DNA from 2 places in the Clostridium cylindrosporum DSM 605 genome. Region 1 is predicted to be linked to the other one. Evidence: a T-box and tRNA genes for the amino acid it is inferred to sense, from the RefSeq annotation. Region 1 holds a T-box; the other holds one or more tRNA genes.
The links. A T-box is a leader RNA that pairs with one kind of tRNA and senses whether it is charged. The one in region 1 lies ahead of argS (arginine--tRNA ligase), so its partner is inferred to be a tRNA-Arg.

Region 1 (15,526 bases):
TAATATCTTTTTAAACACCTATATTCCTCCTTTGGGATATTTAAACCTCTTTCATTATCCCTGGATTTACGTAAACTTAGTGGGGGAATCCTCCCCCACTAATAGTTTCTCCTAGCCAATAGCAAATGAAAACTCAGCTTCACATGCTTTTTGACCTTCAACAGTTATAATTCCTTTTGCAACTCCAAAACTACTTCTAAGCTTTATAAGTTCAACATTTATTTCTAATACATCTCCTGGAACAACTTTTCTTCTAAACTTTGCTTCCTTAACTCCAGTAAAGAATCCAAGCTTTCCTTTAAACTCTTCCTTAGATAAAAGTACTACAAGGCCTGCTTGTGCCATAGCTTCAACCATAAGAACTCCAGGCATTACTGGTTCACCTGGAAAATGCCCATTAAAATAGTCTTCATTTATAGTAACATTCTTAATAGCCTTTACACTAACCCCTGGTGTAATATCAACAACCTTATCTATCAATAGCATAGGATATTTATGAGGTAGGATATTAAGAATTTCTTTTATTCCCATTTCCATTTTTAGCTCTCCTTAACAAGAAATATCTCTTGTCCATATTCTATAAGGTCACCGTCATTTACTAAAACCTTAACTATTTCACCACTAAATTCACTTTTAACTTCGTTCATAAGCTTCATTGCTTCAATTATACAAACAACTTGACCATTTTTCACGCTACTTCCCTCAGTAACATAAGCGTCCTTATCTGGTGCTGGTTTACCATAAAATGTACCAACAATTGGTGACTTTATAGCTTTAATATTTTCATCTCTTTTTTCTACTTTAACTTCTTTAGTTTCAGTAGCAATACTTGTACATACTTCAGCTTGTTCCTTTACAGTTACATCTGAAGAATTTACATATACAACTTTTTCTTTAGCTTCCTTAGCCATATTTATCTGAATACCTTCATATGCGATTTGAAGACTTGTTAAACTACTTTCGTCTAATGCCTTAATAAGCTTTTCTATTTCTCTGTAATCTATCATTAGTTCTCCCACCTTTTAAAAAGTAATACTGAATTATGACCACCAAAACCTAAAGAGTTAGACATTGCATATTTTATATTCTTTTCTCTTCCTGTTTGTGGAACATAGTCAAGGTCACAATCTTCATCAGGAACTATAAGTCCCACTGTTGGAGGTATGAATCCCTCTCTAAGTGCATTAATACAAGCAATTGATTCAACTGCCCCTGCAGCCCCAAGTAAGTGACCAGTCATTGATTTTGTTGAACTTACTAAAAGATTCTTAGCATGTTCACCGAAAACTGTCTTTATAGCTATAGTTTCAAACTTATCATTTAGTTCAGTACTTGTTCCATGTGCGTTAACATAATCAACGTCTTCTTTGTTTATATTTGCTTCATCTATTGCAAGTGCTATCGCCCTAGCGCCACCTTCACCATCTGGTGATGGAGCAGTTATATGGTGAGCATCACATGTTATTCCATATCCAACTACCTCAGCATAGATTTTAGCTCCTCTTTTCTTTGCATGTTCATATTCTTCAAGAAGTAACATCCCTGCACCTTCACCCATAACAAAGCCATTTCTTTCCTTGTCAAATGGTATAGATGCTCTTTTTGGATCTTCACTTTTACTTAGTGCAGTTAATGCAGTAAAACCTGAAATTCCAAGTGGTGTAATAGATGCCTCAGCACCACCAGCTAGCATTAAATCCACATAACCATTTTTTATGTTTCTAAATGCTTCCCCTATACAATCTGTTCCTGTTGCACATGCAGTTATAGTACAAGTACAAGGACCCTTAGCATTAAATCTAATAGCTATATTCCCTGCTGCCATATTAGCAATCATTATAGGAATTGTAAGAGGAGACACCTTTCCAAGACCTCTTTTAGTCATTGAAGTATGTTCTTTTTCCATAGTTTCAAGTCCACCAATTCCTGAACCTACTGAAACTCCAAATCTATAATTATCTATTTCATCAAGGTTAATCCCTGAATCTTTTACTGCTTCATCTGCAGCACAAACTGCAAATTGAGTATATCTTCCCATTCTTTTTGCTTCTTTTTTATCTATACAACCATCAGCTGAAAAGTCCTTAACTTCCGCTGCAAGTTTTACCTTTGAATCTTCTGTATCAAAAGCCTTAATAAAATCTACACCACATACTCCGTTTTTTGCAGATTTCCAGAATTCCTCTACATTATTCCCTATTGGAGTTATGGCTCCCATTCCAGTTACTACAACTCTACGTTTCATCTGTTTTCCTCCTTACATTACCATTCCACCATCACAGTTAATAACCTGACCTGTGATGTAATTTGAAGAAGGTGTGCTTAAAAATGCTACAATTTCAGCTACATCCTCTGGCTTACCAAATTTCTTCATTGGAATTGCACTTTCCATCTTTTCTATTACAGCTTCACTTAACACCTTAGTCATATCAGTTTCTATAAATCCAGGTGCAACTGCATTGATGCAAATTTCCTTACCTCCAAGTTCCTTTGCCATAGATTTTGTCATACCAATTAATCCTGCTTTAGCAGCAGCATAATTAGCTTGACCTACATTACCTATTAATCCAACAACTGAAGATATATTAACTATTTTTCCCTTAATCTTTTTCTTAAGCATTAAAGAAGCAACATGTTTACTACAGTTAAATGCTCCCTTTAGATTAACATCTAAAACAGCTGAAAAATCCTCATCATTCATTCTAAGAATAAGTTTGTCCCTTGTTATTCCAGCATTATTCACAAGAATATCAACTGCACCAAACTCTTCTGCTATATTCTTAACCATATCCTCACAGCTTTTATAGTCAGCAACATTACATTGTAGTGCAAGCCCTTTTACTCCAAAGCTTTCTACTTCTTTAATAACATTATCAGCTGACTCTTGATTTTTCTCATAATTTATAACAATATTTGCACCAAGTGACGCAAGTTTCAGTGCAATTGCCTTACCGATTCCTCTACTTCCTCCAGTAACTAATGCTACTTTATCCTTTAAAATCACTTAAACCACTCCTTAACCTTCAAAATGCTCTAATACATTTTTTAGAGTATCTTCATTTTCAATGTTTAATATCTTAGCTTTTCTGTTCACTCTTTTTATAAAACCACTTAGCGCTTTACCAGGCCCTAATTCTATAAATGTATCTACTTCCATTTCTATCATTTTTCTTATATTATCTTCAAAATGAACTGTACTACACATTTGTCCCGTTAAAGTACTTACAATATCAGCCTCTTCTAGTATACCACCTGTATAATTTGTAAGTACAGGAATACTTAACTTATTAAAGTTAACTTTTTCAAGTTCCTTTTTAAGATTTAAACTAGCTTCCTTTAAAAGTGATGAATGGAATGGCCCACTTACCTCTAGTCTTACCACTTTCATAGCCTTTCTCTCTTTAAAAAGCTCTTCTGCTTTTTCAATTCCTGAAACTTCTCCCGTTACTACAATTTGTCCAGGACAGTTTAAATTTGCAATTTCTACTAGTCCAAATTCCTTTACTTCATCAATACACTCTTTAATTACTTCTTTATCAAGGCCTATTACAGCTGTCATAGCACCCTTGCCTTCTGGATAGGCATTCGCCATTATTTCTCCTCTAATCTTTAATAGCTTTAAGCCATCTTCAAAACTCAAACCTTCAGCATAATAAAGAGCTGAATACTCTCCAAGACTTAGTCCACATGTAACATCTGCCTTTATTCCTTTATTCTTCAATATATTTGCTATTCCTGCACTTAATGTAAATATTGCTGGTTGAGTTACATCAGTTCTATTTAAAACTTCCTTAGGTCCATTGAAACAAACATCCTTTAAAGAATATCCTAGGATACTTTCAGCATTGTCAAAAGCCTCTTTAACTTCTATGTAATTATTATATAGTTCTTGTCCCATACCAACGTATTGTGCACCTTGGCCTGAGAAAAGAAAACCTATTTTACTCATTAAATACACCTGTTCCCTTCTTAAGTAATACTTCAGCCTCATTAAACATTTCTTCAATTATTTCCTTGCAGCTTTGCTTTTTACTTATAAGTCCTGATATTTGTCCTGCCATAACTGAACCATATTCTACATCACCATCAAATATAGCTTTTTTATATGCTCCTGTTCCTATAGCATCATACTCTTCAGCACTAGCTTTTTCCTTCTCAAGCTGTAAAAATTTTCTTGATAGTTTATTTCTAATTACTCTAACTGGATGTCCTGTATCTCTTCCTGTAACATCAGTATCTATATCCTTTGCAGATATTACTTTGTCCTTATAATTTTCATGAACAGTGCATTCATTAGAAACAAGAAATCTAGTTCCTACTTGCACTCCTTGTGCCCCAAGCATAAAGGATGATGCTATTCCTCTTCCGTCACCAATGCCCCCTGCAGCAATTACAGGTATATTAACAGCATCTGCTACCTGTGGCACTAAAGCCATTGTAGTTAATTGTCCAATATGCCCACCTGCTTCACAACCTTCAGCAATAATTGCATCTACTCCAGCTCTTTCAAGTCTTTTAGCAAGAGCCACTGATGGAACAACAGCTAAAACCTTTATTCCATGACTTTTCCACATCTCCATATACTTACCTGGTGTTCCTGCACCAGTTGTAACTACCTTAACTCCTTCTTCACAAACAAGCTCTGCTATCTTATCTACTTCTGGATGCATAAGCATTATATTTACTCCGAAAGGATTATTTGTCGATGCCTTTGTTTTTCTTATTTCATCTCTTATCCAGTCTAGAGAAGCATATCCTGTAATTAGTCCCAGACCTCCTGCATTTGAAACTGCTGATGCAAGTGATGAATCTGCTATCCAGGCCATTCCACCTTGTATAATAGGATACTTTATTCCTAGCATCTGGGTAAACTTATTTTCAAACATTTATACTCCTCCTAAAATTCTAACTTTTATTATTTTAATAGTTTTTTATATTCTAAGATTTTCACATTATATATATCGAGAGAATTCTACCATGTAATAAGTGCAGATCCAAAGGTTAATCCGCCACCAAAACCTAAAAGGATAATATTATCTCCCTTACTAAGTAACCCTTTTGCGTTCATCTCATGTAATGCAATAGGTATACTTGCAGCTGAAGTATTAGCATACTCCTCCATATTAGTATAAAAAACATCACTACTAACCTTAAGTTTTTTTGCTGCATAGTCAATAATTCTAATATTAGCCTGATGTGGAACCACATATTTTATGTCAGATATATCCAAATTATGTTTCTCTAATATATCTTTTACCATAGATACCATTATTGTCGTAGCAAATTTGAATACCTCTCTACCTTCCATGAAGATATCCCTTGTATTATCCGAAACATATGTAAATTCTTTATCTTCAAAATTAGCATCTTTAATGGAACCTAAAGCTGGCATAGTTATTAAACCTGCTCCACTTCCATCTGTCTTTATATATATATCCTTTATTCCATTTTCAAAATCATTCTTAGAAATAACAGCAGCACCTGCCCCATCTCCAAATAAAACCGCTGTATTTCTGTTTTCAAAATTTATAAGCTTAGTCATAACTTCTGATCCTATGACTAAAGCATTTTTATATTCGCTAGATTTAAGTAAGCTCTCTGCTGTTTTAAGTGCAAATATAAATCCTGTACATGCCGCTGATATATCAAATGCAACTGCATTAACAGCAAGTAACTTTTCTTGAACCATGCACGCAACAGAAGGACAATAATTATCAGGAGTACATGTAGCCACGATTAATACATCTATATCTTCTGGCTTAAGCTTTGCATTCTCTAATGCAGATATAGCTGCTTTAGTTGCAAGATCCACACATCCCTCTTCTATTGCCATCCTTCTTTGTCCTATACCCGTTCTTTGACGTATCCACTCATCATTTGTATCCATAATTTTAGATAAGTCGTCGTTTGAAATAGTTTTCTCAGGTAAATAGGATCCTGTCCCTATAAATTTTATCCCCTTCATATTTAAATCCTCCCTAGAAGCTATTTTGATATTTTATATTTGTCTCTAAAGAAATTATTTAGTTTATCTAGGGATCTTACTAATACATCAATTTCATGTTCTGTAAGTCCTTGAATACTTGACATTACCATATCACAATGAAACATTTCATGTAGTCTATGTACTAATTTTCCCTTTTTTGTAAGTGAAATTTTAACCACTCTTCTATCACTTTCTGATTTTTGTCTTTCGACATAGCCCTTCTTTACAAGGTTATTAATGGCAGTTGTTAGTGTACCTACAGTAATGTTAAGCTCTGCAGCTATCTCTGACATAGACTTTAAATTACTTATTCCTATAGCCTCTATTGTATGAATTTCCGTAACAGAAATATCTTTATACTCTCCATAAGATATAGTTTTTTGTTCTATAATAAGTATGTCATTAAAAATATCTACTAATAAATCGTTAATCACTTTTTGTTTATTTTCCATAGCACCACCATAAATTTTCATCATGTAATAATTTGACTATCAAATAATTTGATAACCAAAGTATATAAAAATTTTTTATTTTTGTCAATGGCACGTCCATTTCTTTAGCACATATTTTAGATACTTTACCTTAATTTTACTTATTAAATTTTTTTATTTTTATTCCTTCAAAAACAAAAACAGTCTTTAAAATATTTTAAAGACTGTTTTCGTCATCTTTCTACCTATTCCAATACTTAGCTATACCATTTGCTATACCATTTGCCGCTTTTTGTTGAAAAACAGGATCTTTCAGTTTAGCTTCATCGCTTAAAGTATCAATAAATGCTAACTCAACTAATGATGCTGGCATTTTTGTATTATTCAATACATATAAACTTCCTGGTTTAGCACCTCTATTGTAAAGTCCTATAGAGGCAACAAGTTCCTGCTGTATAGAGGTTGCAAGAGCCTGATCTTTACTTACATAATTCTTACTATAGAATGTCTCTGTTCCTGTACCCCCTCCAGCATTACAATGAATAGATACAAATAAATCTGCTCCATTTGAATTTGCAAAGTTTGTTCTATATGCTAAAGATTCTGATTGAACTAAGCTATTCCAACTGACTACATCATTTTGTGTTCTTGTATAGAGAACTTCGTATCCAGTTGACTGTAAAATTGATCCTAATTTTAGTCCAACACTTAAAGCTATATCTCTTTCCCTTGTCCCACTTGCAGATAGTGCTCCTGGATCTTTTCCTCCATGTCCTGGGTCAACAATTATTTTCTTTTTTAAAGGTGCAGGTCTTATAGCATCTATATTTACTATTTTGTAGTCTTCATATACTTCACCTGAAATCCATGCCCTTTTAGCCCATAGAAGTACTTTATTCGTACCTGATTCTAGTGGAGTACTAAGGCTAATTGTTGTCTTTTCTCCACTTTTAATAGGATCAGTATACTCCGATGAACTTACCCATTGACCTTTGCTATTCGAAAACATAAACGCCTTATAACTTATGTTACTTCCATCACCGGCACTTGCGCTAACTGTTAATTCTGGTATTGTTCCTTCGTTGACTTTAGCAGAATTAACTGTCGCTTCTGATATCTTAGGAGTTTTATCAGCATTAACAGTTACATTTGAAATATCGTGCACATAGGAATCATATCCACCTGGGTCAATAGGAGAATATCCCGCTCTTTTCACCCATATACTAAAGGTATTGCTTCCTGGTTGTAATGGTTTAGTTATTTTTACTGTAGTCGGCGTACTTGGATCTACAGATTCAGTATATCCATTTGAAACATCTTCCCATATTCCTTTACTTTGTGAGTATAAATATATTCTATATTGTACATTTACATCTGCACTTGACTTTAGAGTTACACCTGGATATCCTCCTAGCTTTATTCCTGAACTATCTACATTTACGCTAGTTATCTCTGGTATTGTATTACTTTCACTAGTTACATTAATCCTATAGCTTAAGAAATTATCATAACCTTCTTTGTTAACAGGTGTTTTTCCTGCTCTTTTAACCCAGATACTAAAACTGCTTTCACCTTTTTGCAGTGCTATATTAGACTGAAGATTATATATACTTGATGGATTTACTGCTTCAGTGTATCCATTTGATATATCTTCCCATATCTTTTTAGTTGATGAATATAAAAATACTCTATATTGCACATTTTCACTTCCAGTTGAAGTTAAGCTTATTATTGGCTTTATTCCAACCTTTTGCTGAGTAGCCGATATAGTTGCAGATTTAACTGTTGGTAGAAGAGCTTCACCTTCTGTATTATCAGAAGTGCCTGCATTAATTCTATAACTTAAAAAGTTATCATAACCTGCACTGTTTGCAGGAACTTTACCTGCTCTTTTTACCCATATGCTAAAGCTATTCTCACCTTCATGTAATGCTATATTAGACTGAAGATTATATGTACTTGACGGACTTACCGCCCCAGTATATCCACCTGATACATCTTCCCATATCTTTTTAGTTGGTGAATATAAATATACCCTATATTGTACATTTTCACTTCCAGTTGAAGTTAAGCTTATTATTGGCTTTATTCCAACCTTTTGCTGAGTAGCCGATATAGTTGCAGATTTAACTGTTGGTAGAAGAGCTTCACCTTCTGTATTATCAGAGGTACCTACACTTACTCTATAACTTAAAAAGTTATCATAACCTGCTTTATTTATAGGGTCCCTATCTGCTCTTTTTACCCACACGCTAAAGCTGTTTTCGCCTTCATGTAAGGGTTTGTTTAGCTTTAAACTAGTAGTAGATGCAGAATCAACAGGCGCAGTATATCCTCCTGTAACATCTTCCCATATTTTACTAACTGGAGAGTATAAATACACTCTATACTGAACCTTAGTATCTCCAGTAGATGTCACTCTTAAACTTGGATATATACCAGCCTTTTGCTCTGTAGATAAAATACTAGCTGATTTAATTTCTGGAATAATCTCAGAAGTTGAAGAAGCATTTACCGTTACCCTATAACTTTGAAAATCATCATATCCCCCACTGTTTATAGGGGTACTCCCTGACTTTTTAACCCAAACACTAAAGCTATTTTCTCCACTATGTAAAGGCTTTGTAAGTTTTAAAGTATAGGTTCCATTTCCTGCTACAGAGGTAGTATATCCTCCTGATACATTTTCCCATATCTTTTTAGTTGGTGAGTACAGATAAACACTATACTGTACTGCAGCACATCCTGTTGAACTAAGCCTTAAAGTAGGATATACTCCAGCAGCTGGAGATTTTTCTACCATCTCTACTCCTGTCATTTTAGGACGTGTATCTGTAGTTGCCGCATTAACATTATTAATTGAAGCTAATAATCCTAAAGTATTTAAAACAAGAGTAAATAGCAAAATAAATAGTATTCTGTTTTTTGTTTTATCTTTTATAATGTTCTACACCTCCTCCAAATTAATGTAAAAATTTACAATAGTCTATATATTATTATATAGCTAACTATATAATACCATAAAAACCACTTTATATTGTTAATTTTAACACTTTTTTTAATATTTTTTTTAATCAAATGCCATAAATATACTACATTTCGACTTATATATTTTAAAATAATTTTTTCCTTCCTAATTATATATACAATTCATTTATACTGATTCAAGTTCTTAAAATAATACTTATACTTGACATAGAATTATTATTTGATAGAATTATTACAAAAGATAGATTATAGTCAATGAAAAGGATAAGTACCTTAAGAAATACTTTGTAGCGAGTAAGGGATGGTGTAAGCCTTATAATGTATTCTTTAGGGAATAGAACCTTTGAGATTCTACCGGAATTTAGTATGGTTTGACCTTTGCCTTAGGTTACAAAGGCTAAAGTGAGTACTTTTGTACTAACTAGAGTGGTACCGCGGATATTCTCCGTCTCTTGATATAAGAGATGGGGTTTTTTGTGTTTAATAATGAAATTTACCAAGAACTATCAGGAGGTTTAAATATGGATTACAAAAATATATTAGCAAAAAATCTTAGCGAAAAAACAGGTCTTAATCTTGAAGAAATTGAAGGCTTTATTGAAATTCCACCTAAAAGTGACATGGGTGACTTTGCTTTTCCTTGTTTTAGATTAGCTAAAACTATGAAAAAAGCTCCAAATTTAATAGCTGAAGAACTTAAGTCTACACTTAATATTGATTGTGTTGAAAGAATAGAATCACTTGGTGGATATCTTAACTTTTTTATTGCAAAGGGCAATTTCTCCAAGGAAGTTATAGAGAAGGTTATTTCTGAAAAAGAAAAATATGGTTCATGTAATATAGGTGATAATAAAAATGTTATTGTTGAATATTCATCCCCTAATATTGCAAAACCTTTCCATGTAGGACATCTTTGTTCAACTGCTATTGGAAATTCACTTTACAAAATCCTTTCCTTTGCAGGATACAACACTATAGGTATAAATCACTTAGGGGACTGGGGAACTCAATTTGGTAAACTTATTGTTGCATATGAAAGATGGGTTGATGAAAAGGCTCTAGAAAATGAACCAATTAAGGAGCTTCTTAGAATATACATTAAATTTCATGATGAAGCAGAAAAAGACCCTTCACTTGAGGACCTAGCAAGAGCACACTTTAAAAACCTTGAAGATGGTTGTGAAAAGGAAGTTAAGCTTTGGCAAAGGATAAAAGATGTAAGTCTTGTTGAGTTTAATAGAGTTTACGATTTACTAAACATTAAATTCGATTCACTTGCAGGTGAAAGCTTCTACAGTGATAAGATGGAATCTGTCGTTTCAGAAATAAAAGATAAAGGTATTTTAGTTGAAAGCAAAGGTGCCTTAGTTGTTGAACTCGATGAATTTAATATACCACCATGTATGATAATGAAGTCAGACGGAGCAACTATATATGCAACAAGAGATCTAGCTGCTGCTACATACAGACAAAAAACATATGATTTTTATAAAAATATTTATGTAGTTGGTACACCTCAATCATTACATTTTAATCAAATATTCTCAACTCTTAAAAAAATGGGTAAAGAATGGGCTAACGACTGTGTACATGTTGGTTTTGGTACTGTAAGAATTGGAAATAAGAAGCTTGCAACTAGAAAAGGTGATGTTGTTTTATTAGAAGAACTTTTAAGTGAATCTATATCACGTTCACTTGAACTTATTAATGAAAAAAATCCAGCACTTGATAACAAAGAAGATGTTGCCAAAAAAATCGGAATAGGTTCAGTAATATTTACATACCTAAAAAACAATAGGGAAAGAGATTTATCATTTGACTGGAAAGACATATTAAACTTTGATGGAGAAACTGCACCATATGTACAATATACCTATGCTAGAGGTAAAAGTATTCTTAAAAAAGCTGGTGATTTTTCCTCTACTGCTGATTACACAAAACTAAATACTACAGAGGAGTTTGAACTTACAAAGCTTATTTCAAGGTTTAATGAAACTCTTCTTCTTTCTATCGAAAAGTATGAGCCATCAATTATTACAAGATATATAATAGATGTTGCAAAGGCATTTAATAAATTTTATAATCACTGCTCAATTATGAATCTTGAAGATGATTCACTTAAAATGGCAAGATTAAATCTAGTTGTAGCTACAACTATAGTAATTAAAAATGGTCTTTCTCTTCTAGGAATAGATACTGTAGAAAGAATGTAACTAAAAAAGGTACCTAAAGGTACCTTTTTTATCTAAACACTTCACATATTAGCCATTTTCCTGTTTTCAAATCCCTAATCAGTGCAAACTTTTGTGAGTTTTCTCCTCCAAATTCTTCACTATATCCTTTATTAATATTTATATTAAAACTAATCTTAAATATCTTTATACTGTGTTCATCTACACCATACTCACTTTTAATATAATCAACATAAACTTTTATTTTATCATCATTATAATCAGTTTCCATTATATTGTTAATTGTAATACTTTTTACATAGTCTACGTTAAAATTCTCAGGTAAATTAGATAATTTATTAAAAAATAAGTTTCTCATATTAGGTACATCATGATTCTCCATTGCTCTAAAGTATTCTTTTATAATTTTAAGCGATTGTTCATTAGAATCTTTATTTGTACTATTTACATCAACTTTATTACTTTGACTATTCTTAACCTTATTTGTGCTGCCTAATGAATTTTCTTCTTTAATTGAACATCCTACAAGAAAAAGCATTCCAAATATTATGCTTAAACATACCTTTGCCTTTAAACTCATGTTAGTACCCTCCAAGACTAACTTACTAAACTATTTACTATTCCTGATATATATCGTAGATTATCTCCTTGAATAATAATGTTTATAATACAATGATACCCCTATACAAAGAATCATTCAATAAAGATTTTAAAGAAATAGGTATCCTTAAAGGCAAAACTTTTACCTTTAAGGATACCTCTATATTAGTTTACTTATTAACATATTTTCCAAATCCTTAAATCCATAGATTTCTCCACTTTCATCAGGCTTTAATTGTAAAAATGTATAATCTCCCCATTCTTTACTAATAACTCTATCAATATCTTCTTGTCCTGGATATACAACTATAATCTTTTTAATTGGATAAATAGGTTTTCTATTATTATCAAAGATATATTTAATTGTTGTTTTATAGTTTTTTATTTGAATCATTGTATTAGTATTATAAAGATCACTCCAAAGATAAGAATATCTTCTATACTTAGATTCAATTATTATAGAATCTTTTAGACTATTATTTTCTAAATAATCCACTCTAATATCAGGCAGTCTATTTGGAGCATGAGTATAAAATCCATTTCCTGTTTCTAAACTTTCACTAGGCATTGATAGAACTTCCTTTTCATACCACACCCTAACTTCCTTTTCACCATTTATAAATCTAGCTAAGCATCCCTTTGGAATCTTATCTAAAAAATTACACTCGCTTATATCCTTAAAGTCACAATTTGAAAGACTCATTCCAATATCTTTAAATACCTTAACAACAACAAGAAATACAAAATACTCATATAGAAGCTCAGATGGCTTATAACTAATAGATTTTTTTTCCTTACTTAAATAAATTTTATTATATATTTTTAGTATAGACTTATATCTATTATCTTCCATCCTAACACTTTTATAATTAATATTATGAATAGTAGGTACTTCCTTTATATATGTACTTTTTATAAAAGATGCAAGGGTTGTTTTTGCACCTTTTAATACTCTCATTATATATTTTAGATCATCTCTTCTTTTTTTTACACTTCCTAGGGATAAACAAGTTTGATCATAGGATTTTATTCTTTTCTCTATCTCTTTTGTATCAAAACTTACTCCTTTAACTTTTTCAATATTGCTTTTTTTAAATTCTGATTCTTTTCTTACTGCCACTTCTTCTATTTTATTTTGTTCATATGCATAGGTTAACTTCTCTTCGATATCAGAAATACTAATCAACATTTTCGTAGCAATACTTTTTATAATAATATTTTGCTTATTACGGAAATCCTTAACCTTCTTATAACTATATTCATCATTTTTGTTCCCTTTAGAATTTAAATATTCAACCTTTCTATCTATCCTTTGATGTTTACCACTTTTTATATAATTCCTATCTAAAGTAAAATAAGGATTTTTCATTATACTGCTCAAATTATATTTTAATAAACTATGAAATTCGTTATACTGTTTTAATATACTCATATAGTCATTAACTACAGAAGAATTACTCCTATGTAATTTTGAACCCATATTATAAGATAGATTACTGATCTGTGTATTTACAAAATCCCTTAAGTTCTTAAGCTGAATATCATTTATGTGTCTAGGAACAATTTCAAACATAGAATAATACTTTCCATTATTTAAAGTTAACTTAACAATATAGCTTCCTGGAATAAGCATAGAATAATTATTGTCAAGTTCAAATAACATTTTACTTTGGCCTGGAAAAAGTATAAATGCTTCTCCATCCTCTTGAAATACATTTTCTACAAGTAAAGTTGCCCTTTCATCATTTGCCTCAAATTCTATATAAACCTTTGAACATTCCTTTATCACAACTTCAATATCATCTATGCTCCATAAATCTTTATGAAACTTAGTAACTTCTTGAACATATTCTTTTCCAAAGTTCTGAATTATAAATCGTACTTTAATACTCTTACTATAAAGTGTATCCATTATAATACATCTCCTCGGCTTTTCGCTTTAATTCATCAATTGATATTTTAAAATCTGATATTCCTTTATAATTTTCCTCTATTAATATTTTATAAATCTCTCCATGATTTATATGACCCTTTTCTATATTTCCAATAAGCTTTCCATATTGCTCCTGATGCCCTTTTACTTTTGTTAAAATTCTTTGCTTAATTTGTATATCAAATGATTTTTCTCTCGATAAAAGCAACTCTCCCTTTTCAGTTTCTGGTATGTTAAATATATAGGATGCCATATTATACAAAGTTCTATAGGATATACCCTTTTGCCTATCTATTGCATTAATTGCATTATGTATATCATCTAATAATTTAAGCTCATTTTCCCTAAATATGTCTAAAGGAGATGTACAATCTCTTCTCCAAAATTTAAAGTTTAAATAGTATTTTTCATCTAAATTCTCTAAAGTCTTTCCCCTATAGGATTCTAATATATTTTTCATTTCAATAAATGAAATCTTTTTAGGATTAATAAGATTTGCCCTATCTAAAAGTCTATCTGAAAACTCCTTAGTTGTTTCATCTATATTAACAGTACCAACAAATACAACATTCTTACCTATTTTGATGGATGCTGGATAATCACTGGAATTTTTGCATTTTGAATTTTTGTTATATAGGATTAAATTTCTTTCTTCTTTTTCCATTTCAAGTATTGAAATAAATGGACTAAACCAATACTCTACCTGACTTAAGTTCATTTCATCAAATATAATCATAAAAACTTCATCGGTATTTTCCTGTGCAGTTCTTAATAAATCTACAACCCCTGTTTCTGACGGTATATATTCATCCTTTGATGTATTTAAGTATCCTATTATATCAGATGGCTCTGTATATGAAGGACTAATAGGTACTACTATATAATTTTTATCTTCAAGTCCAAGAGCCTTTGCATATGAAATTGCAAGACTAGTCTTCCCTATTCCAGACATTCCACTAATAATTGTTAAAGGATTTGTCTTAAGCGATATATGAAAATTATAAATATCTTCTTCTTTGTAAAAAAGACCTGTATTTGTAAGATTATATTTAAATCTTTTTAAAAATTCATATTCACTTTTTATTATTTTATAGTCTAATTTTTCCTCTGAATTTTTTAAGACGTGTTCTCCATTTTTGAAGTATTCTTTCAACTCCCCATCAATGTATTCCTTAGTTAAAAAAAGTAAGTTGTCATTTACTTTATATACAATATTTTTTCTGAAGTGATCTGGTATCTCAATTTTTTTAATTTCACCTATTCCTTGAAGCATTCTTTTATCATCTAATGTTCTTCCCCAATTTAAATTATAATAGATATAATCATCACATATTATAAATTCTGGATCATCCATATACTTACTATAGTTTTCAAATCTGATTGGATCTTGTCTCAT
Region 2 (15,526 bases), on a different contig from region 1:
AGTGGTGTAGAAAAAATTTCTACACCACTTTATTTTTACATAGTTTCTGTAAAGTCTACTCCAAGACCTTCAATATCAGCATAGGAAATGCCTCTTCTCCTAAGTCTTGCTGAAACCTCATTTTTGAATAAACAATATATAATTGAAGAAAGTGGAATACCAAGTAGCATTCCCATTACTCCAAATGAACTACCACCTACTGTTACTGCAAGTAGTACCCAGATTCCAGGAAGTCCTATAGAATTTCCTACTACTCTTGGGTATATAATATTTCCCTCGATTTGTTGAAGTACAATAATAAATACTATGAACCAAACAGCGGTCATTGGTTCAACCATTAGAAGTACAAATACCCCAACCCCAGTACCTATAAGTGCTCCGAAAACTGGAATAAGTGATGTAACTCCAACAATAGTAGAAATTAATGATGAATATGGCATGGAAAATATATTCATACCTATAAAGCAAAGCAATCCTATGATAATAGCTTCTGTAAACTGTCCAACTATGAACCTTGCAAATATCTTATTTGAAAGCTTACCTACTGAGATTAGATACTCTGCTCTTTTACGTGAAAAATATGCTAAACATATTCTTTTTGCCTGACTTGCAAGCTTTTCCTTTTGGAATAGCATATAAACAGAAAATGCAATTCCAATCACAGTATTAACTACTACACTAATTACCGCTGAAGTAATATTCATAGTAGTATTAATAAAGTCATTAGAAACATTCTTCATGAAACTTCCTAGCATTGAAAATACCTTGTCCCAATCTATCCTAATAGTATTTGCATAATCAGGTGATATATTTAGTGTTGAAATCATCTTGTCAGTCCAGTTCTGAAATACAGCAGCGTATATATTTATATTGCTTAAAAGCATTTGAAAGCTTTTTCTAAGTTCTGGGACAATTAAAAAGAATAAAACAAATAATATTCCTCCTAAAATAGCATAAGTAAGTAGTATACAAATCCCTCTTCTGGACTTTTTCCATAGTATACTATTACTCCTGTTTAATGGGGAGAATACCCTATCCTCTAACAATCTAAGTAGTCCATTGAGAGTAAACGCTATACAAACCCCAATAATAAAAGGCTTTAATATTTTAATAACAACATGTGAAAACCTCATAACTATTCCAAAATTTTGTACCCCTAGAAATACTAAAATAGAAACAACAATTATAAATAATATCTTTTTAATATTACTACTATTTAACTCCATATAATCACTCCCTTCTAAGTCAAATTAACTTATAGTAATTCCTCAAATCCAAGTATATATTTATCACAGAGCTTTTTAATAGTTTCAACATCTCCTTCAGCTGATGCATCACTTACACCAATTACCTTAAATCCTGCCTTCTTAGCGGTTTCTATACAGCTTAAAGTGTCTTCATATACAATTACATTATCTATATTAAGTCCTAATCTTTCAGTTGATTCTATATAAATCCTAGGATTTAGCTTACTATGCCCTACTTCACTACAAGTTAGTACAAATTCAAAGTAATCCTCTATCCCAAGTCTTTTTAAAGCATTTACTGCATGACAGTGACTTGTTGCTGTTGCTATACACATTTTTATATTATTTTCTTTAAGCTTGTCCAGATAATCAATTACATATGGCTTTAATTCAAAGTGATACTTATATTTATCAGCTATTAAAGCATGTACTTCATTTAAGATTTCCTCTACAGTATGTGTAAAACCATACTTTTCTATAAAATACTCACCTGCTTCTTCTAGGCTCATAGGCTTTAATATTTTACTAATATTATTTTCGGGAACTATACCTTTACTTCTTAAGTAATTTCCTCCGATATTTTCCCACTCATACATAGTATCAAGTAGTGTGCCATCAAAATCAAATATAGCACCTTTTATCACAAAATCACTTCCTTTATACATCTAATACATAAGTCATTATACCATTATTTATCAGTTAGGATAAATTAAGTTCTAATATAGAATAGTGGTGTTGCAGTAAGTAAAATAAAAATATTGTAACGTATTGAATTTCAATATAGTTAAATACTAATAGAATGTTTAATACTTTTAAAGGAGGATATTATATGGATTTAAATTGGATATGGCAAGCAACTCTTATATTCATTGTAGGAACATTTATTTTAAGAATAGGAGGAAGAAAATCAATTTCTCAGATGACAATATCCCAAACCATTGTAATGATAGGGTTAGGGTCACTACTCATTCAGCCTGTCTCTGGAAAAGGGCTTCTTATTACATTTTTAGTAGCTCTTGTGTTAACAATACTAATGATGCTTACTGAGTATCTAGAGGTTAAAATTGACTTTTTAGAAACTTTATTTTCAGGTAAATCAGTAATTGTTATTGAAAATGGTAAGTTAAATATGAAAAACTTAAGAAAGCTTAGAATGTCTATAGATAAGCTTGAAACACGCTTAAGACAGGCTGGGATTTCATCTATAGAAGATATTCAGTATGCAACAATAGAAGTAAGTGGTCAGATTGGATATGAGCTAAAAAATAATAAAAAACCAATAACCCAAGAAGACCTTGCAAAAATAATGAATGAAATATCTCAACTAAAAACATTAATTTCAAGTAGTTCAAATTCTCAGCCAGCTATAAGTAATAATATATTTGAAGAGATAAATACTAAAAAGTTTGAAGGAAATAGAAATGAGCCCTAAAAAACATTAATATTTCTTATCCAGACCATTACATGACTATAAAATACAAACATAATGTAAATTAAATATATTAATTATCTTTATACATAATGTACTTATTTTTACACACAATATATTTGATATTAGATCACATCTAACGTGTAAAAGGAGAATTTAAAATGGGAATAGTAACTAATTGTACAGATAAGCATCAAGCATGTATCGATGAATGTAATAGGTGTGCTCAAGCATGTTATGAATGCTTCGAAGCATGTTTAAATGAACCTGATGTTAATGCAAGAAAAAATTGTATAAGTATGCTTGTTGAATGTGCACAAATGTGTCAAATGTCAGCTTCAATGATGTCAATGAGTGGTCAATTTGCAAAAGACCATTGCAATCTTTGTGCTACTATTTGTGATAAATGCGCACAAGAATGTGAAATGTTTAAAGATGAACATTGCCAAAAGTGTGCTCAAGAATGCCGTAAATGTGCAGATGAATGCAGAAAAATGGCTAATATGTAATAAATACTAAAACTATTTAGACAGTGGAATAAACCCACTGTCTAATTAATTTATAATATAAAGCTGTTGTATCATAAAATAAACATATCATATCTTATTTAGGTCTTAAATTAATGCAAATAATACAAATAGTACTGTTGATATAAGCATCCCTACAATACTATAGGGCAATTGTGATTTTATATGCTCCATAAGTGGAACTTCTGCGATAGTTGATGATAATATTGCTGTTTCCCCGAGAGGAGATGTGTTATCACCAAGGGCTCCACCAGCTAAAACAGCACCTATAACAAGGGCTAAATTTGAATTACTAGATACTGCAAGTGGCACTGCTATAGGCATAATAAGTGCCCATGTTCCCCATGCTGAACCCATAAAATATGATGCAAAACAACCTATCAAAAAAATAGCCGCTGGAATTAAGTAAACAGGTACTTTAGGTCCTAGCACGTTGGTTACAAAGCTTATAAACCCTAAATCCTTTACTATACTTGCTAGCCCCCAACTCAAAATAAGAACTACTATAGGAGGCATCATTTCATTTCCTCCTGCTAGAAAGTTGCTCTCTATTACACCCATAGGTATCTTTTGAAAAACATAAATTATTGAAGTTATTATTATTGTAACAGTTCCGGCAATGAAAATTGATTTTTCAAAATTAGCATTTATAATTGCTGTGATAAATCCATTTTCTCCACTTCGTCCAGTATACCAAAGAAAGAAAAAGGTTAAGGATATTAATATCCCTAGAGGTAATATTAAGTTAATAGGACGTGGAGGAACCTTTTCAACAAATTCACTCTGTTCATGTGCTTCATTATGATGGTGACCATTTTCCTCCAAGTAACTTTTTTCATTATTTAACTTGATTACTCTATCAAAACCTAAACCAAATATAATTACACCTATACTTATTAAAATCATAATAATTGCATAAAAATTGTATGGAATACTTTTAATGTATATACTGTATGGAGATAATGTTAATCCTGCATTCTTAAATGCTGAACCTATAACCCCTATTATGTATCCAACATAAGTAGTACCAAATGGAATAAGTATTATAAGTAAACATGAGGTAACATTTAGAACAAATGCTAATTTTCTCTTACTCCCATTTACCTTATCAATTAATGCTTTACTAACTGTACCAGCTGCTATGCTATGGAAACAACAATCAATAAAGGTTACTGGAGTAACTAACCATATAGTTCCTAATGCTCCTTTTTCCGTCTTTACATATTTACTGGAGAATTCCGTAAAACCCTTAATTCCTCCTGAAACCTTCATAATTTCCCCAAATGCCCCGAAAATAAATAGGAAAAATATAATGTAAATACTATCTTCGTTTGCTACTGCTTTTATTAAATGCTCAATAGACAAAATAATTCCTTGAATAATACTTCCTTTAGCAAGAAAAATTCCACCTGTAATAACCCCTATAGTTAAAGATGGAATAACTCGCTTTGTAAATGCAGCAAGTATAATAACAATAAGGGGAATGAAAATAGAAATTAATCTGTAATCCATTATAGCCACATCCTTTCCTGCTATTAGTATTACAATTAGTCTATAAAATTATTAGATTATGAATACTTTATAATTCTTTATTGGAAATTTTCATATTTGATTATATCTAGCTTTAGTAACATTAGAATAAAACAAGCATATTATTATATGATAAGCTTAAAAAATCATATAAGAGGTGTTTTTTATGGTTGTTACGCCTGATATATATTCTCTAAAATATACTATGAGTAAAGGTGTAAAATATTTTGAATTAGTAGCAGAGCCAGTGAATCAAGAAATACTTCCCGGCGTATTTATAAAGGGATGGGGATACAATGGTAGTATCCCAGGTCCGACAATTAAAGTATATCCTGGAGATTATGTTAACATAAGAGTGTACAATCATCTTCCAGAAGCTACAAGTATTCATTGGCATGGACTTGATGTTCCTAATGTTATGGATGGAGTTCCTGATGTAGAGCCTTCCCCAAGAATTGAACCAGGACATTACTTTGATTATCGTTTTAAAGTTATAAATCCCCCAGGAACTCATATGTATCATTCTCATGTTAATGTTGTTAAGCAAGATATGTTAGGTTTATTAGGTGGATTTGTAATTTTAGACCCAGGTGATAAAGAAAGCCATAAGTGTGTTGATAAGGATTACTTATTGCTAATGCAAGAGTGGAGTCTTGTTGGTCCTAAGAAGGGGGAAAAGGTAAAACCAGGAGTGTATGAACTTAACCCCTTTACCAACGAGTTTAATATGTTTACTATTAATGGAAAGAGCTTTCCTGCAGTTACTCCAATGCCAATTAATTATGGAGATATTGTACGTCTAAGATTCGGAGCTATACAGATTAATCATCATCCTATGCATCTTCATGGACATCAGTTTCAAGTAGAAAAAGCTGATGGTAATCCTATTGACCCTAACAATAGAATATTAAAAAATACAATATTAGTAGCTAGTGGAGAAACCTGGGATGTACTGTTTAAGGCAGATAATCCAGGAACTTGGCCTATTCATTGTCATATATCACATCACATTGCTAATAACTTTACAGAAGGTGTAGGGGGCATGTTCTCTACTCTAGTATACCAATCGTAAATGCGCTGAGTATCTTAGGTATTTATAAATGCTTTGAAATCTGTTTAATAATGCTAATGTTAATTTGAAAAAATTATATTGTAATAAATATTTAAGACAGTGGAAGGTCAATCCACTGTCTATTTTACTTTCAAGAATCATTCACAATATAAACATTATATGAAATGTAAAGTTAACTTACACTAGTCATAATAATATATTATAATGGAAAATAATAGAAAATAGTAGAAAATGAAAGGGTGATTCTATGACAATTAAGAAATTTCCAAAGTTTATAATAATAACTGTTTTATCCTCAATCGTTCTTTTGACTGCAATAATATCATTGTTCTTTAATTCAAATAATGAAAAAAGCATTGATATTACTAGTTACTCTATATATTCTGGGAAAGTTAAGTTAAAAGAATATGAAAATCTAGAATCATTAGAAAATGAAATGAATTTTAAGCTATTACATTCTAATTACTTTTCAAACAATAATTTTGTGGTTATGTGTATTAGATACAATAACTACTCCTCAGAAATATATCAAGTACCTAAGTCAGCAATAAAAGCATATAAAAAGAAGTTAGACGCGGTTACTATAGGTGAGTTTTTAGGGACAATTAATGAGGCATATGCTGAAATATCAGTTTTAGATAAATTAGGAAAAGATTCCAAACTTCAACCTGCACAATTTTTAGGAGAGTATGAAATTCTAAAAGGATACCCTCTTAGTAACGGTCAGGAAACTCAATTAGTTAAGCAGCCAGGCTTCGGATCAAGGAAACCAGCCTATACAATCGCATTTAATTACAATCAAGCAATGTATGCCATAAGGGGAATCCCTTCTCAAAAGAAAGCTAAAGAAATCGTAGATTCCTATGTTATAAAATAAGTTTAAGCTATGGCCAAGAGGTGCTGAGGTCGCCCTCGACCATGGATTTTCATTTTTACATTTGTGTCTTCTAACTTTTGAAACATTAAGATTAGAATAGCATATTAGGATATAATAGCATTATACCTAGCCCAACAATTAAGGTTTATCCTGGGTATTATGTTAACATAAGAGTGTATAATCAGCTTCCACAGGTAGAGCATTCTCCACGAACTAAACCAGGTGATTATTTTGATTACCACTTTAAAATTACAAATCCACCGGGAACTCATATTCATAACCATCCCCTCAAAGTAGTTCACAATATACAACTGTTGTGCAATTAATAAAATCTAAATTTTAATCCTGTTAATTCATTAATCTTTTTTAGTTGTTCGGTATTAAAATAAACTACTAAACATGTTTTCCTCCTAAATGCTTTTTCCTTCGTAATATAACGCAATTAGATAGTAACTTAAAATGTAGTACTATAAGAACAAGATTTCTTTTATAGGTATACTTATGCTGTAAATTGCTTGAAATGAATTAAACGTAAAAAACACGTGAAGCATTTTATACTTAACGTGTTTACTTGGCGGAGAAAGGGGGATTCGAACCCCCGGTAGGGTTTCCCCTACACACGCTTTCCAGGCGTGCGCCTTAAACCAGCTCGACCATCTCTCCATGCGACTTTACTTATACCATGTAATTATGCCATAAAAATAGCAACAATGCAACAGATTTATTATATTGATCCCTTTGACTTATAATAATTCCATAATCTCATTATTGGAGTTGATAACTTAAGTATATCTATCCCACAACTGTTACTACATAGCCTATCAGATATCATACCTATAATATTATTATTTAAATTTTTAATATGGAAATCTAGTTGCTCATCTGTTAAATTCTCCATAAATCTCCTAAAAACTATAGAATGATTATAATCCTCAAATAAATGTTTAGTAAGTTCCTCATAGTCCCCTATTCCACAAATATCATAGGCTGAATATACTCCTGTTAAAATCGATGTAAGCTGTCCAAAGCCAAGTCCAGGAGATATAGATCCAAAACAATTTCCTACAAAGTAGGTATTATTAATCTTAGGCTTATTACATATACCCATCATATACCTTGTAATTTCAAAATTATCAGTTATAGTTAAATCCTCACCTAGGTCCCTACATACTAAACTATAAAACTTTTCCCACATACTATTTATATCTAGTTTTATATTATCAGGATAATCAGGGTAAGCAATTGATAAATTAGCTTCATTATCAGAAAAAGGGATTAACCATGTATATCCTTTTGGTAATATATCATAATTAAACCATACATGTGGGCTACTTGTTATAAAGTTCCCCTGTACTGTTGCTCCCTTTATAGTACATGTAAGATCACACTTATAATTACCTAGTCGAGATGCATATTCCCCATCTCCTGTAGCCAACACTACATAATCGTAATCCTTACATAAATCTTCATAGTCATATGTAGAGTTAAAGTTAATTTTACTTTTTATCTGCTTTTCTAACTGTCTTTCATATGAGTCTTCGTGTCTACCTCTTATATTTGTATAACCAATTTTGCCATTAATAGAGGCAACTTCCTTTTGAGAATGAATAAACAACTTAGTTACTTTATCTGTGGCATTTAAGTTTATATTATAATTCTTAGATATGTAAGATAAGTTATCCTTAATAGGTCTATCGATTATGCTAAACATTGCCTCTCCATTAATAAATCTATCTCCTACCATACTTCTTTTTTCAAAGATAGTAGGTGAAACTCCAAGACGCTCTAATGTTATTGCACAGGAAAGTCCAGATAGACCAGCTCCCATTATAGCAACCTTCACTTGCAACACCTCCCACAAAACATAGTATATACTTAGCTAAAGTTTCTATACATTGTTTTCCTTGACTTTAGCATTTTTATAGGTATTAAATATAATTAGGTGATGTTTATGAAATATGGAATTGGTATTAGAAATCTAAAAACCGCTATAGCTGTTTTTCTTTCTATTGGTGCATCTACTTTACTGTCATTTAAATCTCCATATCTTGCTGCCATAACCTCACTTCTTGTTATGGAGAGTAGTGTTGTAGATACACTAAGGTCAGGAAAGAATAGGATTATTTCTACTATATTCGGTGCTATTATTGCATTTTTACTATGCCTTATTAAGCCAGGGGACCTACTCCTCTCGTCTATTGGCATTGTAATTATTATATCTGTTTGTGGAATTCTAAATTGGAATTTTTCAATTCCAACATCAGGTATAGTTTTCCTATCTATAATGTTTGGGGTAACCCCTAATATGGATGCATTTGAATACAGCTTATCTGCTATAATTCAGACCTTCCTAGGTATATCCATAGCATTTATAGTAAATTTTCTTATAGCACCACCGAATCATATAGCTTCAATTCTTAAAAGCTATCAAATACTTCGAGATAAAACCTCAGAACTTATAAAGAAAAGACTTTGTTATAATGAGGTTGTAGATACATTTGGTTTTTATGACAAAATACAAAAACTTTCAGATGAACTTTCAACTTTACTTGAAGAGATAAGAATCTCTAAGGATCGTCCACTTTATGCAGACAATATAAAAGAGATAATACTTCTTCATAAGCATATATATTTTCATCTTACTGTGCTTAACGACTTAGATAAGGAATACTGTTTATCTAAGGAGAACTTAGCTAAACTTCAGGTGATATACGGAATCACTCCTGATACTAGTAAGTGTGTTTCTAAGGAGGAAAATATAGTTTTTAACTATCATGTAGAAAAGATTTTAGATGCTTTTATATCACTTCAAGGACTTCCTATAACTAGAGATGAGTAAATTAAGAGGCTATCACATAAGATATGTGATAGCCTCTATGTTAAGTGTGATTTCTTCGAGTTTTAAAAAACTGTGAAAGCAAAGAGCTACATTCCCTCTCCATGATTCCCTCAACAACCTCAACTTTATGATTAAGCTTTCCCTCATCCGGAATACTATAAAGACTTCTGCATGCTCCAAATCTTCTATCATAGGCTCCAAATATAAGCTTATTTAACCTTGATTGAACTATTGCACCTGCACACATTACACATGGCTCAAGTGTTATATAAATCTCACAATCTATAAGCCTCCAACCTTTAAGAATTTCAGATGCCTTCTTAATTGCAAGAATCTCAGCATGTGCTGTTGTATCCATTAAAGTCTCCTTCATATTATATGCTTTAGCTATGATTTCACCATTTTTTACTACAACCGCTCCTACAGGAACTTCACCTATACTAGCCGCCTTTTTAGCTTCCTCAATAGCAACCGACATAAAGTAACTTTCCAACTACCTATCCTCCAAACTAATATATAGATCCATCTAATAAATCTCATCATATTAAATATATTACTTATTTTAATAAATCAAAAGGCCGTTAACAAGTAGATGTTAACGGCTAAATAGTCATAATGTAAATATCAATCTAGTTAAACTAATATGTTTTAAAATAAACTTGAATAAGATATCAATTAATTAAGTTTCTCTAATTACCCCAAATATAAATATAAATAAAAGTGGTGCACCTGAGAGGATTCGAACCTCCGGCCTGCGGTTTAGGAAACCGTCGCTCTATCCTACTGAGCTACAGGTGCCTATCATTGTAATTATAGTCATTATCACTTTTCTTGTCAATAAGTGCTAAATCTGCATAGTAACCGCACCTTGATAATTTTTTGAGATCAATTGCTTCTGACACTCTACTATAAATTCATCTAGTAATTGACTTATTACAATTACTCTGGCGTCTGTTAAGCTTGTACAGTTTTCTAGTTCTTTATGTAGTTCTCTTCTCATAAAGTCAACTTTATACACTACTGCCTTCTCCATATGAAAAACCTCCTTACAAAGATATCTTACTTTAACTTACAGTAATAATATCTATGTATAAATAATAGAATAATAGGTTAATTAAGTCAATTTCAAACGTTAGACATATTATAAAAATAAATGCTATCATAACTTGTTTTTCTACAAAAATTTTCCCTTTTCCTTAATAAATTGACTGATTGTACTGTCATTTAATACTTTACAGTTTAATTTTTCGTGTTATTTTTTCGACATTTCGGCATATTATCTATAAAAACCCTAAATTTAATTCTAACTTAGTTCCACTATGTATATAATTTAGTTTGTGTTATAATTATGTACTTAAGTTTAATTTCTAACTTAATAAGGAGGTAGAAAATATGACGGAAAAAGATTCTCTACAGCTTATGGGAACAGAAAACATTGGTAAGCTGCTTGTTAAATTTTCTGTGCCTGCTATTATTGGCCTTATAGTCAATGCACTATATAATATTGTAGACAGAATATTCGTAGGTCAAGGTGTTAACATCTTAGCTTTATCAGGAATAACTATTGCATTTCCTGTTATGAACGTCATTATAGCCTTTGGTATGCTTGTAGGAATAGGAGCTACTGCACTAATTTCTATAAGACTTGGCCAGGGCAAAAAAGATGAGGCTGAAAAAATCCTCGGCAATGCAATTTCTCTTACTGTTATTCTTTCTCTTATACTTACAGTCATTGGTATAGCATTTCTTGAACCTATCCTTGTTCTATTTGGAGGAAAAGGTGAAGTTCTAACATACGCTAAAGACTATACACTTATTATTCTTATAGGAACAGTTCTTAACAATCTATCCTTTGGTATCAATAGTATCATACGTGCAGATGGTAGTCCTAAAATGGCAATGTTCACTATGATTATAGGAGCAGTGATTAACGCTATTTTAAATCCTATTTTCATATTTGGACTTGGCCTTGGAATTCAAGGGTCAGCTTTAGCTACAGTTATATCTCAGGCAATATCTACAGTTTGGGTTCTTATGTATTTTAGAAGCTCAAAGAGCCTACTAAAAATAAGAAAAGAAAACTTAAAACCTGATTTTCATATTATTCGTAGCACCTTTGCTATAGGAATGTCACCATTTTCTATGCAAATCGCCGCAAGCGTAATCACTGTTATACTTAACAAACAACTTGTAAACTATGGTGATAATATTTCTGTAGCGGTTATGGGTGTTATTAACTCTATAGTACTACTTCTTCTTATGCCTATTTTCGGTATCAATCAAGGGGTTCAACCAATACTTGGCTATAACTTCGGTGCTAAGAAGTATGATAGAGTTAAAGAAGCCCTTAAGCTAGCTATTATATCTGCTACCATAATATCAACTTTAGGTTATATACTTGTAGCTGTTTTCCCAGGAGTTATAATGAGCACATTCGCAGATAAATCTAATACAGCTGTGTTAAACGAGTTTATATCACAGGGAACCTTTGTACTTAGAGTATACCTATGTATGCTTCCTATTGTAGGATTCCAAATAGTAAGTTCAGTGTACTTCCAATCAGTAGGAAAAGCAGGGTATTCCATGTTCTTGTCTTTATCAAGGCAGGTTATAATATTGCTTCCTCTACTAATTATTATGCCTACTATTTGGGGATTACACGGTATATTTATAGCAGGGCCTACTTCTGATTTCCTATCTTCTCTAATAACAGCAGTGCTACTTATAAGAGATCTTAGAAAATTAGGAAATAGGGAAGAAGCTGCTGCATCTTAAAGTTAAATAAACTTCCACCAATAGAAGAAGGATATTATATTTAATATTAAATATAATATCCTTCTTTTCTTTTTCTTTTATTTTTGTACATATATTTATCAGCACGTGAAAATACAGAATAAATATCTCTATCTATAGAACTATCATAGGCTGCCTTTCCCGAAGACATGCTTACGTCCTTTTTACAGTTAAACTCAATCTCTTTTATAAAGTTTCTTGTTTTAACTTCACAATCTTCCACTTCCTCAAGGGACTTGTCTACACATAAAATAGCAAATTCATCCCCACCAATTCTATAAACTTCACCTATATCTTTAAATGCCCAATTAAGTATTGATGCACTTAAAAATATAATTCTATCCCCATGGATATGTCCATGGTAATCATTAGTTTCCTTTAGGTTATCTAAATCAACTACTATTACAGTTATATTAGAATGATTTTTTAACTCTTCATTTAATCTTTGAATAGTTTCATCAAATGCTCTTCTATTCAAAAGTCCAGTACTTATATCCTTATATGCTATATCCATAAGGGTTTCATTTCTAACCTTTTCATCCTTTAACTTGATTATGTATCTAGCTACATTTATTAAAATTGTTAAAGTAAATATAAACATTCCTACATAAAAGTGATTAAAGGAACTCTTCTCTGGCTTCGAGTAAAATTCAATTAAGTCTATTGAACCAAACATAATCATTAGTATACATCCTAGGAAAAATAATATAAAATCCTTATCATGTATAGTTACTTCTAAGGATAAAACACATATTAATAAAATCAATGATATACCTAAAATACTATGATAAAACTTTATTCCTTGGTGTAGCTCCATAAGTCCAAATGCACTTGTACATATTATAAACGTCAAAAATATGGTAAGAGTTGATATTAAAAACATTATTATTCTTTTATGTTTTATTGGGTAATTTGTAATGATAAATATTAAAAGAGGTATAGGCATTGAATAAAAAGCTATATATTCAATCACATAACCTATGTATGAATTATTATAAAATATTTGATAAAGGTCAGTTTCAGCTATTATCCATGACCCACAAATTAGTGTAAATATCCCTATGCATAGAAGATTTATATATTTACTATTTCTTAAAAAGGTATTTAAAAATGTACTAATAGAAAATACTCCGATCAATATCATACCTAGTGCCATAAGATTAGATACTCCACTTTCCCCTATAGCGTTTCCTATATGATCTGCCTTGCTACCAATAGATATCTGCTCTATTCGCCCAACATTTTGTGGGAACCTAGAGAAAACCTGTATCTGTATATTAGCTTCTGTGTAGTTTCTAGGAATCTCTAAATAGTGAAAACCCATACCGTAATCATTTACATCACCTTTGTCATTATCCGCTCTACTATCATATATTTGCCTACCATTAATTAATACCTTAATCTGTTTCATATATGATTTTATAAATAGAGTCTTGTCTCTATGCAATTTTGGTAGTTTACTATTCATATATATAGTCATAGAACCTTCCCTATACTTAGGCTTCCATGGCAAAGTAGCTTTCTTAATACTTCTATCTAAACTTGTATAGTACGTCCAACTATCTATTTTAATTGTACAATCTCTTAACAAATTATATGATGGCTTTGTTATTAAAGCATTAATAACAAGCACTCCTGATACTATAAGGGAAACTACAATACAGAGAGTAAATATATTATAGTACTTTTTCATATCCATACTCCCCTCCATGTTTATTCTTACATTTTTAGCAATTAATACTATTATACATTCCTTTTAATCAAAGACCAATAACTTCTTAAATATTTAATGTCTTTATTATTTAAATTTATAATATAAATCTCAACATTATAAATGTTTCTCCTATGCATTGTAGAACTATGTAATACACTGTATAATTTAGGTAAAACTATATAATAAAGGATTGCAATATGAATATAGTAGAAGAAGTAAAAAATAGATTATCAGTGTTTAAAAACTTATATGACATTTTTAGACTAGTAGATCCAGTTAATAAGAAAACCATAACTGTAAATGATAATTCTATTGAAGAATCAAAGGGTTATTGCTATGACTTTTGGAAAAGAGACGAATTTTGTAAAAATTGTATTTCTATTAGAGCTTATTTAGAAGATGATACATTTGTAAAAATACAAAACAACGAAGGAAAAATTTTCCTAGTAACTGCTACTCCTTTAATTCTAAACAACAATAGATATATAGTTGAAATTCTTAAGGATATAACACAAAATGGAAAGATACAGACTAAAAATGATAGTAGTGAAAACTATACAGAATACGTATTAAATGAATTAAATGAAAAAATAATAAAGGATGAATTAACTGGAGTATATAATAGAAGATATATTAACGAAACACTTCCAGTTAATATTAATAAGAGTATTGTTAAACAATATCCTTTATCAGTAATTATGGCGGATATAGATTTCTTCAAAAAAATAAACGATAACTATGGACATTTAATTGGGGATAAGATCTTAATTGACTTTTGTAAACTTGTTAAATATCATATTAGAAAAAGTACAGATTGGTTAAGTAGATATGGTGGAGAAGAATTCCTAATAGTCTTACAAGATACTGATTTACATAGTGCCTATAAAGTAGCAGAAGACATAAGAAAATCATTAGAAAATACTGTTTTTCAATATGATGATATAAAAATTAAAATAACTGCTAGTTTAGGTGTACATCAACTTAGTAGCCATAAAAACAATATGGATGAACTACTACTCGGCGCAGATAGAAACCTTTACCATGCAAAAATTACAGGAAGAAATAAAACAGTTATGGAATTATAGATTGAAAACAACGCCTATTAGGATAAATATAAGTTATCCTAATAGGCGTTGTTTAATAGCAATTAATTTAACTTCTCATTTACTATATCTCTGCTACAATATTACCTATTTCACTAATATCATAGCCTCCAATTCCTTCAAACTCCATTTTAAATTCATCTGATCTAAGAATCTGTAAAATAGCTTGAATCCCTGGAGTGTTTATATCTTCCTTTTTAAAAACTAAATCATATCGCTCTTTTTGTAGAGGAATAAATTCAATTCCCTCAACCTGACTTGCAATTTTTTCATTTCCTACAGCCACATCTGCACCACCACGAGCAATAGTACTTGCAACTGTAAGATGGGATTGATTCTCACGATTATATCCATTAATTAAGCTACTAGAAATACCAAGTAAACGCAGATGTTCA

Region 2: it encodes a tRNA-Arg, which carries the amino acid that the T-box ahead of argS (arginine--tRNA ligase) is inferred to sense. The anticodon was not compared.

Annotation. Positions count from the first base shown of each region.
Region 1 is NZ_LFVU01000002.1:11,785-27,310, forward strand. It holds gene CLCY_RS00705 (acetyl-CoA carboxylase biotin carboxylase subunit) at 1-18, opposite strand, end outside; gene fabZ (3-hydroxyacyl-ACP dehydratase FabZ) at 112-537, opposite strand; gene accB (acetyl-CoA carboxylase biotin carboxyl carrier protein) at 540-1,007, opposite strand; gene fabF (beta-ketoacyl-ACP synthase II) at 1,007-2,245, opposite strand; gene fabG (3-oxoacyl-[acyl-carrier-protein] reductase) at 2,258-3,001, opposite strand; gene fabD (ACP S-malonyltransferase) at 3,017-3,949, opposite strand; gene fabK (enoyl-[acyl-carrier-protein] reductase FabK) at 3,942-4,886, opposite strand; gene CLCY_RS00740 (beta-ketoacyl-ACP synthase III) at 4,973-5,965, opposite strand; gene CLCY_RS00745 (MarR family winged helix-turn-helix transcriptional regulator) at 5,986-6,438, opposite strand; gene CLCY_RS00750 (N-acetylmuramoyl-L-alanine amidase family protein) at 6,659-9,322, opposite strand; T-box leader at 9,652-9,861, shown strand; gene argS (arginine--tRNA ligase) at 9,927-11,618, shown strand; gene CLCY_RS00760 (DUF4829 domain-containing protein) at 11,647-12,177, opposite strand; gene CLCY_RS00765 (hypothetical protein) at 12,358-14,109, opposite strand; gene CLCY_RS00770 (McrB family protein) at 14,093-15,526, opposite strand, start outside.
Region 2 is NZ_LFVU01000007.1:56,444-71,969, forward strand. It holds gene CLCY_RS04470 (AI-2E family transporter) at 36-1,226, opposite strand; gene CLCY_RS04475 (HAD family hydrolase) at 1,256-1,891, opposite strand; gene CLCY_RS04480 (DUF421 domain-containing protein) at 2,077-2,679, shown strand; gene CLCY_RS04485 (four-helix bundle copper-binding protein) at 2,838-3,185, shown strand; gene CLCY_RS04490 (Na+/H+ antiporter NhaC family protein) at 3,291-4,715, opposite strand; gene CLCY_RS04495 (multicopper oxidase family protein) at 4,900-5,805, shown strand; gene CLCY_RS04500 (hypothetical protein) at 6,053-6,682, shown strand; tRNA gene CLCY_RS04505 (tRNA-Ser) at 7,255-7,345, opposite strand; gene CLCY_RS04510 (NAD(P)/FAD-dependent oxidoreductase) at 7,407-8,525, opposite strand; gene CLCY_RS04515 (FUSC family protein) at 8,634-9,521, shown strand; gene tadA (tRNA adenosine(34) deaminase TadA) at 9,562-10,014, opposite strand; tRNA gene CLCY_RS04525 (tRNA-Arg) at 10,243-10,319, opposite strand; gene CLCY_RS04530 (aspartyl-phosphate phosphatase Spo0E family protein) at 10,366-10,554, opposite strand; gene CLCY_RS04535 (MATE family efflux transporter) at 10,914-12,296, shown strand; gene CLCY_RS04540 (GGDEF domain-containing protein) at 12,343-14,007, opposite strand; gene CLCY_RS04545 (GGDEF domain-containing protein) at 14,226-15,113, shown strand; gene CLCY_RS04550 (helix-turn-helix transcriptional regulator) at 15,196-15,526, opposite strand, start outside.